Regions from separate parts of the Enterobacter ludwigii genome, predicted to be linked through region 1. Evidence: predicted binding sites of a transcription regulator. Region 1 holds the regulator's gene; each other region holds the start of a gene.
The links. Region 1 encodes PurR, which represses purine synthesis genes. Its sites were predicted from a motif close to CANGCAAACGTTTGCNTG; they were not measured.
Positions count from the first base shown of each region.

Region 2: the regulator PurR is predicted to act here: its motif matches at 1,431-1,448, upstream of gltS (sodium/glutamate symporter).
Region 3: the regulator PurR is predicted to act here: its motif matches at 1,994-2,011, upstream of purE (5-(carboxyamino)imidazole ribonucleotide mutase).

Region 1 covers NZ_CP017279.1:1,211,318-1,214,427, forward strand. Annotated here, with positions in the region: gene punR (DNA-binding transcriptional activator PunR) at 82-993, shown strand; gene purR (HTH-type transcriptional repressor PurR) at 1,010-2,035, opposite strand; gene cydH (cytochrome bd-I oxidase subunit CydH) at 2,333-2,422, shown strand; gene BH714_RS05810 (MFS transporter) at 2,586-3,110, shown strand, end outside.
Region 2 covers NZ_CP017279.1:3,317,139-3,320,248, forward strand. Annotated here, with positions in the region: gene xanP (xanthine/proton symporter XanP) at 1-1,379, opposite strand, end outside; gene gltS (sodium/glutamate symporter) at 1,605-2,807, shown strand; gene recG (ATP-dependent DNA helicase RecG) at 2,810-3,110, opposite strand, start outside.
Region 3 covers NZ_CP017279.1:254,195-257,304, forward strand. Annotated here, with positions in the region: gene mnmH (tRNA 2-selenouridine(34) synthase MnmH) at 1-265, opposite strand, end outside; gene purK (5-(carboxyamino)imidazole ribonucleotide synthase) at 350-1,417, opposite strand; gene purE (5-(carboxyamino)imidazole ribonucleotide mutase) at 1,414-1,923, opposite strand; gene BH714_RS01210 (YdgH/BhsA/McbA-like domain containing protein) at 2,136-2,345, opposite strand; gene lpxH (UDP-2,3-diacylglucosamine diphosphatase) at 2,482-3,110, opposite strand, start outside.

The sequences.
Region 1 (3,110 bases):
TGCGCAGAGTGTAGGGAGTGCAAAGCAGGTTGTGAAACGCTAATATTTGGCGAGTGCATTCAAAATTTTTGCAGGCAGAAAATGTGGTCAGATTATTCTCTTGAAGTGGTCGATGCTGTTGCGCGCAACGGCAGCTTTAGCGGTGCAGCGCAGGAGTTGCACCGCGTCCCCTCAGCAATCAGCTATACGGTGCGTCAGCTTGAGGAATGGCTGGCTGTTCCGCTGTTTGAACGGCGTCACCGTGATGTGGAATTAACGCCCGCCGGGGCATGGTTTTTGAAAGAAGGGCGTTCTGTTATCAAAAAAATGCAGATCACCCGCGAACAGTGTCAGCAGATCGCTAACGGCTGGCGAGGACATCTTTCCATTGCCGTGGATAACATCGTAAAACCGGAACGTACCCGGCAAATGATTGTCGATTTCTATCGCCATTTCTCGGATGTCGAATTGCGGGTATCCCAGGAAGTGTTTAACGGCGTATGGGATGCGCTGGCAGATGGCAGGGCAGAGATGGCGATCGGTGCCACGCAGGCGATTCCGGTTGGAGGACGCTTTGCCTTTCGCGACATGGGCATGCTCAGCTGGAAATGTGTGGTGGCAAGCGATCATCCGCTGGCTGACCTGGACGGGCCGCTCAGCGACGAAACGCTCCGTAACTGGCCCTCGCTGGTGCTGGAAGATACCTCGCGTTCGTTGCCCAAACGCATTACCTGGCTGCTGGATAACCAGCGACGGGTGGTTGCGCCGGACTGGGAATCCTCAGCAACATGCCTCAGCGCAGGGCTGTGCGTTGCCATGGTCCCTGGCCATTTTGCGCGGCCCCGAATCGACACCGGTGAATGGGTTGAACTGACGCTGGAAAATCCTTTTCCGGATGCGGCCTGTTGCCTCACCTGGCAACAAAATGATGTGTCGCCCGCAATGGCCTGGCTGCTGGATTACCTGGGAGACAGTGAGACGCTTAACCGGGAATGGCTACGGGAGCCAGTATAACTGGCCCCGTAAAAGATTAACGACGATAGTCGCGGAACGGACCATCCGCAACGGAACGGCGTTCGATAAGACGCGGGTGAACTTCAATGGACTGAGACTCTTCACGCTTGTTGACGATCCTGTCCATCAGCATATTGAAGGCCGTTTCACCCAGCGAGTCTTTTGGCTGGTGGATGGTGGTCAGCGCCGGGGTAAAGAAGCGCGCGTTGCGCACGTTGTCATACCCGATCACGGAAATGTCCTGCGGCACGCGCAGACCCAGTTCATCGGCGGCACAGAGAGCTCCCATCGCCATAATGTCACCGCCACAGAAAACGGCTGTCGGGCGATGCGACTGTGAGACAATCTGCTGCATTGCGCGGTAACCGGATTCCGGTTCAAAGTCACCCTGCACGATCCAGTTTTCCGGCACGGTAATCAGCGCCTCTTCCATGGCTTTCATAAACCCGGCCAGACGTCCGGCACCGGTGTTGCGCTCCAGTGGACCCGGGATCACACCAATCTCACGGTGACCGCGTTCAATCAGATAACGGCCTGCCATATAGCCGCCTTCAAACGCGTTATCGATGACGGAGTCGGTGAAGTCTGCACGTGCTTCGCCCCAGTCCATGACCACCATAGGAATATGGCGGTACTCTTCCAGCATGGAAAGCACGGACTCCGGATACTCTGAACACATCACCAGCAGGCCATCCACACGCTTTTGCGCCATCATGGAGAGATAAGCGCGCTGTTTTTCAATGCTGTTCCACGCGTTGCCCAGAATCAGGGTATAGCCTTTCTGGAAGCAGTTTTTCTCGACCGCTTCAATGATCTCGGCAAAATAGGCCGCTTCACTGCTGGTTGCCAGCAAACCAATGGATTTGGTGTGATTAACTTTGAGGCTGCGCGCCACCGCACTCGGTGAATAGTGTAATTCTTTGATTGCCGCCCAGACGGCGTTGCGCGTCTCTTCCGCCACAAAGCGGGTTTTGTTAATTACATGTGATACGGTTGTAGTGGAAACGTTTGCGCGTTTTGCTACGTCTTTAATTGTTGCCATTAAATGTCACTCCAGACCATATCCTAAACTCCTGAAAAACTTGAAGGTAAACGTTTGCCTTCTCTCACCCTTATCACGCAATCTTGAATTGCGGCACGCCGGGAAAACGACACAGGACGTCAGGAGGGGGTCAATGGCCGGTACGCTAATAAATTTAGCGTGGAATTTTGTCCTATCTTGATGAAAAGGGGAAGAGCTAAAGTGGTTATCAGTTTAAATCCAGGAAGATTTTTGAACTAAACTGTGTAAAAATGAGCAGGCTCACTTTTCGTGGGGAGATTAAAAGGAGAAAAATTGATGAGCTACGATCTGAAGTTTTCGCTGGTGACCACCGTTATTGTACTGGCTCTGATTGTTGCGGCGGGTCTGACGGCTGCATTGCACTGATTTACACGGAGGGAGAGCTCTCTCCCTCTCAGTTTTCCTGATTGTTACGCCTGCGGCAAAAATCTTTTGCCAATTTGTTAACTTCTCATTTTTTGTGATTGATGTCATGCTTTCGGCTTCTTTGTTCTGTGTCACGACATGACACGGCATCCGGAGTTGACGCATGAAAATCAATTTTCCCCTGCTTGCCCTGGCGATTGGCGCTTTTGGGATTGGCACCACTGAATTCTCCCCGATGGGGTTACTGCCTGTTATCGCCCGGGGCGTGGATGTTTCTATCCCGGCGGCCGGGATGCTCATCAGCGCCTACGCCATTGGCGTGATGGTGGGGGCACCGCTCATGACGCTTCTGCTTTCACACCGCGCGCGCCGCAATGCGCTGATTTTCCTGATGGCGATATTTACGCTGGGCAACGTGCTCTCCGCGATTGCGCCGGATTACACCACCCTGATGTTGTCCCGCATTCTGACCAGTCTTAACCACGGCGCGTTCTTTGGGCTGGGATCGGTTGTGGCCGCAAGCGTGGTGCCAAAACACAAGCAGGCGAGTGCCGTGGCAACCATGTTTATGGGTCTGACGATTGCCAACATTGGCGGTGTACCTGCCGCAACCTGGCTGGGTGAGGCGATCGGCTGGCGCATGTCGTTCCTGGCGACGGCCGTGCTGGGTGTTATCGCCATGGTGGCG
Region 2 (3,110 bases), 2.1 Mb from region 1:
GGCGGGAAAACGAGGTTCAGAACAATCGCGGTGATACCGCCTGCCGCAATGCCGGAAGAGAGCAGGTTTTTCACCCAGTCCGGGGCAAACTGCAGGATCAGCGGTTGCTGTGAAACACCCAGACCCACGGCCAGCGACAGGGCAATGATCATGATGGCGCGGCGGTTCAGCGGTTCGCGAGAGACGATACGTACACCAGAAGCCGCGATGGTCCCGAACATCACCAGCGTTGCGCCGCCCAGCACCGGTTCAGGTATATGCTGCACAAAACCGCTTACCGCCGGGAACAGGCCGAGGACGATCAGCATCAGCGCCACCACAAAACCGACGTAGCGGCTGGCAACGCCAGTCAGCTGGATCACGCCGTTGTTCTGGCCGAAGCAGGAGTTCGGGAAGGTGTTGAAGACTGCAGAGACAAACGAGTTCAGGCCGTTCGCCAGCACGCCGCCTTTCAGGCGTTTCATATACAGCGGGCCGGAGACCGGCTGCTCGGAGACATCAGACGTGGCGGTGATATCGCCAATCGTCTCCAGCGAGGTGATCATAAAGACCAGCATCAGCGGCAACAGCAGACCCCAGTCAATGCCCAGGCCGTAGTACAGCGGCGTTGGAATGGTGATCAGCGCACTGTTGGTCTGCGGGGTATTCTCCGGCAGCATACCCAGCGCCCAGGCCAGCAGATAACCGGCCGCCATGGCGATCACCAGCGATGCCACACGCAGATACGGGTTACGCTGACGGTTTAGCAGAATAATGATTGCCAGCACCACGCCGGCCAGCAGCAGGTTTTTCGGTGCACCAAAAGTGTGGTCGCTCATTGCCGCATAACCGCCACCGATGGAGGTCAGGCCAACCTGAATCAGCGACAGGCCAATGATCATCACCACCACGCCGGATACCAGCGGCGTGATCACGCGGCGCGCCAGGTGCAGTACCCGGGAGATCACCATCTCGGTGCAGCTGGCCAGCATCAGCGTGCCAAACAGCGCCGCCATCATGGTCGGAACATCCGCGCCGCCGGTTTTGAGGGCTGTACCGCCCATGATCAGCGGTGCGACGAAGTTAAAACTGGTGCCCTGGATCGACAACAATCCAGACCCCACCGGGCCCCACGCTTTAATTTGAATAATGGACGCCACGCCGGAGGCAAAGAGGGACATACTGATGATGTGCTGTGTATCCTGAGCCGGTAAACCAAGCGCCTGGCAGATCAGCAGCGCCGGGGTGATCACCGCAACGAACATAGCCAGCAGGTGTTGGCAGGCGGCAAAAAGCGTCTGAGGAAGAGGCGGACGGTCTTCAAGGCGGTAAATCAGTTCGCTATTTTGCTTCTGCGCAATCGGTTGCGCATCGGGAGACTCAAGGGTGTTAACGGACATCGGCGGCAATCCCACGGTGGAAAAGCGGGCATTTTATCTGACCACCTGGTAAAAGCAAACGATTGCCAACAAAAAAAAACAAGAAAATCTGCCGCTGTGAGCAGGTTTTCTACAACCCATGGGGAAAAAAAATTACACTTTTTGCGCCGGCGGCTCATGACGAGCGCAAGCCGGCCCAGGATAACGCCGCGTGTGTATGGAACACGCGCATAACAGGAGCCTTTTATGATTCATCTCGATACGTTGTCGACCCTTGTTGCCGCAACGCTGGTCTTACTGCTTGGCCGTAAGCTCGTACACAGCGTTTCCCTTCTGAAGAAATACACCATTCCTGAACCTGTTGCCGGCGGACTGCTGGTGGCGCTGGCCCTGCTGGTGCTGAAGAAAAGCATGGGCTGGGAAATTGATTTTGATATGTCCCTGAAAGATCCGCTGATGCTGGCCTTCTTTGCCACCATTGGCCTGAATGCCAACCTGGCGAGCCTGCGGACGGGTGGCAAAGTGCTCGGCGTATTTCTGATCGTGGTGGTAGGACTGCTAGTGATGCAAAACGCCATTGGTATCGGGATGGCCACGCTGCTGGGGCTGGATCCGCTGATGGGGCTGCTGGCCGGATCAATAACCCTCTCTGGTGGCCACGGTACCGGGGCGGCGTGGAGCAAGCTGTTTACTGAGCGCTACGGCTTTGAAAACGCCACCGAAGTGGCGATGGCCTGCGCCACCTTCGGTCTGGTGCTGGGCGGCCTGATCGGCGGGCCGGTGGCGCGGTATCTGGTGAAGCACTCTGGTACGCCAGACGGAAGACCGGACGATGAGCTGGTGCCCACTGCCTTTGAAAAACCCGACGTCGGACGCACCATCACTTCGCTGGTGTTGATTGAAACTATCGCGATGATTGCCATTTGCCTGACGGTGGGCAAAGTGGTTGCGCAATGGCTGGCAGGTTCAGCGTTCGAGCTCCCGACGTTTGTGTGCGTGCTGTTTGTCGGGGTGTTGCTGAGTAACGGTCTGGCGCTGATGGGCTTCTACCGCGTATTTGAACGTGCCGTATCGGTGCTTGGCAACGTCTGCCTGTCGCTGTTCCTGGCGATGGCCCTGATGAGCCTCAAGCTCTGGGAGCTGGCCTCACTGGCACTGCCGATGGTGGCTATTCTGGCCGTTCAGGCGCTGTTTATGGCGTTCTACGCCATGTTTGTGACCTGGCGCATGATGGGCAAAAACTACGATGCAGCAGTGCTGGCGGCGGGGCATTGTGGGTTTGGTCTGGGGGCAACGCCGACGGCTATCGCCAACATGCAGGCGATCACCGAACGTTTTGGGCCTTCGCATATGGCGTTTCTGGTGGTCCCGATGGTCGGGGCGTTCTTCATTGATATCGTCAACGCGCTGGTGATCAAGCTTTACCTGATGCTGCCGATGTTTGCCTGAGATCAGGCGTTGGAATAGCGTTCGGTTTCCGGCATCCAGCGCTCAATTAACGCTGCCGCCTGTTCGGGGTAGCGCTCATGAATATGGCGTGCGAGGCGCTGAACTTCGGGGATCATGTCCTGATCGCGCAGTAAATCCGCCACTTTGAATTCGGCGTTACCCGTCTGACGCGTGCCCAGCAGTTCGCCTGGGCCGCGGATCTCCAGGTCTTTTTGTGCAATCACAAAACCGTCGTTACTGTCGCGCAGCACCTGCAAACGCATCTGTGCGGTTTTCGAGAGCGGTGCTTTGTAGAGCAGCACG
Region 3 (3,110 bases), 960 kb from region 1:
TGGGGTGGGAGAGACAGGCTTCGCGCCAGGCGTTAATGCGCATCTCACGGGTACTGCCTGCGACCAGGCTATGGCCGAGAGCAAGCGCAGCGTCCGGCCCCTGGCGTTTATAGCAGGTGCCGACGGCGGCGCGTTCATCATCGTTCATCAGAGGCAGGTTGATTGCCGCAGGCATCGCGCCCTGGGCGAATTCGATCGGCGCGCGAACGTCGATTAAAGGGGTATCGGATGCGAGGATCGCGCGATAGTCCGTTCCATCGTTCATGGTTTTTCCAGAAGAAAACTAAGCTGCAATGGGCGGGGATTGTACGCCGGGGAGGGGGAAGGTCAACTCCCCGGCAGAGGAGTATTACTTAAGCTTTGATTGCGCCCAGATAATTCCGCTCGCGTATTCCGGCGGCAGGAGAGGAATAATCGCTTCCAGCGTGGCGCTCAGACGATCGGTGTCGGTATCGTTCAGGTTCAGGTGACCGACCTTACGACCCGGACGCACCTCTTTGTCATACCAGTGCAGATGCACCAGCGGCAGCTTGAGCCAGTCGTAGTTCAGATCGGTACCGATCAGGTTGATCATCACCGACGGGCTGTTCACCACCGGCTGCGGCAGCGGCAGGTCAGTGATGGCGCGCAGGTGCAACTCGAACTGGCTGATGGACGCCCCGTTTTGGGTCCAGTGACCGCTGTTGTGAACGCGCGGTGCCAGTTCGTTAATCAGCAGACCGGACGGCGTGACAAAACACTCCATCGCCATGACGCCGACGTAACCGAGTTCGTGCATGATGGCAGAGAGCATCTCTTCTGCCTGCGCCTGCTGTTCAGCACTGGCCTGCGGGAATGCAACGCTGGTTCGCAGGATCCCGTCCTGATGCAGGTTATGCGTCAGCGGATAAAAAACGGTATGACCGTCCTGCCCGCGAGCACCTACCAGCGAGACTTCACCGCTGAAGTTAATGCCCTGCTCAACGATGCACTCCCCGTAGCAATCGTCCGGCAGCTCGTGAGTGTCATCGGCGCGCAGACGCCACTGTCCACGACCGTCGTACCCGCCGACGCGACGCTTCACAATTGCCAGCTCGCCCAGCATTGCAAAAACATCCTTCCACTCGCTTTTATCGGACAACAGCTGCCACGGCGCAGTCGGCAGCCCGAGCTTATCGAACAGTTGCTTTTGCGTTAGACGGTCAGCAATAATGGGAAAGACGTCGCGGTTAACGAAGGCATTGTGACGCGCCAGCTCGCGCGTCAGGGCCGTTTGTGGCCAGCGTTCAATCTCCGCGGTGATCACACTCTGGTGAAACGGCACGGCTTCCGGTTCGTCATCCAGCCCGACGGGCCACACGGCAATACCCAGCGGCTCACCGGCCTGACGCAGCATACGGCCTAACTGACCATTACCGAGGACGCATACCTGCTTCATGCCGCACCCCGCGGGTCCGGATTGTCCAGCACCTCGTCGGTCTGGGCTTTACGCCAGTCCGCCAGACGCTGATGTAACGCTTTATCGTGAGTCGCCAGGATCTGCGCGGCGAGCAGGGCAGCGTTGGCAGCGCCCGCTTTACCAATGGCCAGCGTGCCGACCGGAATGCCACGCGGCATCTGAACGATGGAATAGAGGCTATCGACACCACTTAACGCAGCGCTTTGCACCGGAACACCCAGAACCGGTACCAGCGTTTTGGCGGCAATCATGCCTGGCAGATGTGCTGCGCCGCCCGCACCGGCAATGATCACCTCATAACCCTTCTCTTCGGCGCTTTCGGCGAAGCTGAACAGTTTGTCCGGTGTACGGTGTGCGGAGACCACTTCAACGTGGTGCGGAACATTCAGGATTTCAAAGATTTCGGCGGTGAACTGCATGGTAGCCCAGTCGCTTTTGGACCCCATCACGATGGCGACACGCGCCGGATTATTGCGGGAAGACATGCGTCTTAAAACTCCTGTGGTGCGAAACACACTGCTTTCGAGGGCACAGAGAATAGCATGTAATAGGGGCAAGGAAAACGGTTGCGCGGTTAAAAACTGAGCCGTTGTGGCTCTCAGGAGATAACAAGACAGACCGCGTTCTGGCGGTCTGTTTTATCAGGCATCGATGTGCTTTGATGTGCTTTTGACGGGCGGCACGGTCAGCAGACGTCTTATTTGGTCAGTTCTGCCGTCATGTGAACGCGGTTGTTAAACTGAGCGCTGGTGATTTTGTAAGACGCGCCCTGTTCAGCAGCCTGAGCGGCAATTTTCGCTTCTGCGCGGTCAAGGGTAGAGGCCGTGGCGCTGACGCTCTGAGCAAAAGAACCGAAAGAGATCAGAGAGAGTGCGGCAACTGCAACGAAAGTTTTGATGGATTTCATGGTCGTATTCCTTAAATGTTTTATCTGGGATAGGGCGTGTTGCCCTGATGTGATAAATAATAGGCCGACCATGGGCTGATTAAAATCGAAACAATTTGCCGATATTGTTCAAAAAAATAGAATGATTTTTGACGGGTTAAAACGGGAAAGCGATCAGTTCCACACCGTCAGGCGTGACGCTGACCATAGAACCTTCGCTGTGCCAGGCCCCCAGGACGACGCGGTGGGCCGCTTCGCCGTTGGCGGTAAGGGTATGCACATCGGGACGATGAGTATGACCGTGGATCAACCACTGAACGCGGTGTTTTTCCATGACCCTGACTACCGCCTGGGGATTAACGTCCATAATGGCCATGGATTTTCCGCTGTTGGCGGCCTTACTGTCTGCACGCATTCTGGCTGCGATCCGCTTGCGGATAAACAGCGGCAGAGCCAGGAATAGTTTTTGGATCCACGGGGTATGAACCTTAGCGCGAAACGCCTGATAGCCGGTGTCGTCAGTGCAAAGTGTGTCACCGTGCATGATTAACACCTTTCGGCCATAAAGGTCGAGTACCTGCTCTTCCGGCAGCAGCGTCATGCCGCTTTCGCGGGCGTAGCGCTTGCCGAGCAGGAAATCACGATTGCCGTGGATAAAGAAGCAGGGGACGCCGGAATCGACCAGCGCGTTAATGGCAGCCGCCATCTCACGGTGCAGCGGGTTGGGATCGTCGTCGCCAATCCAGGCTTCAAACAGGTCACCCAGAATGTAAAGTGCATCGGCAC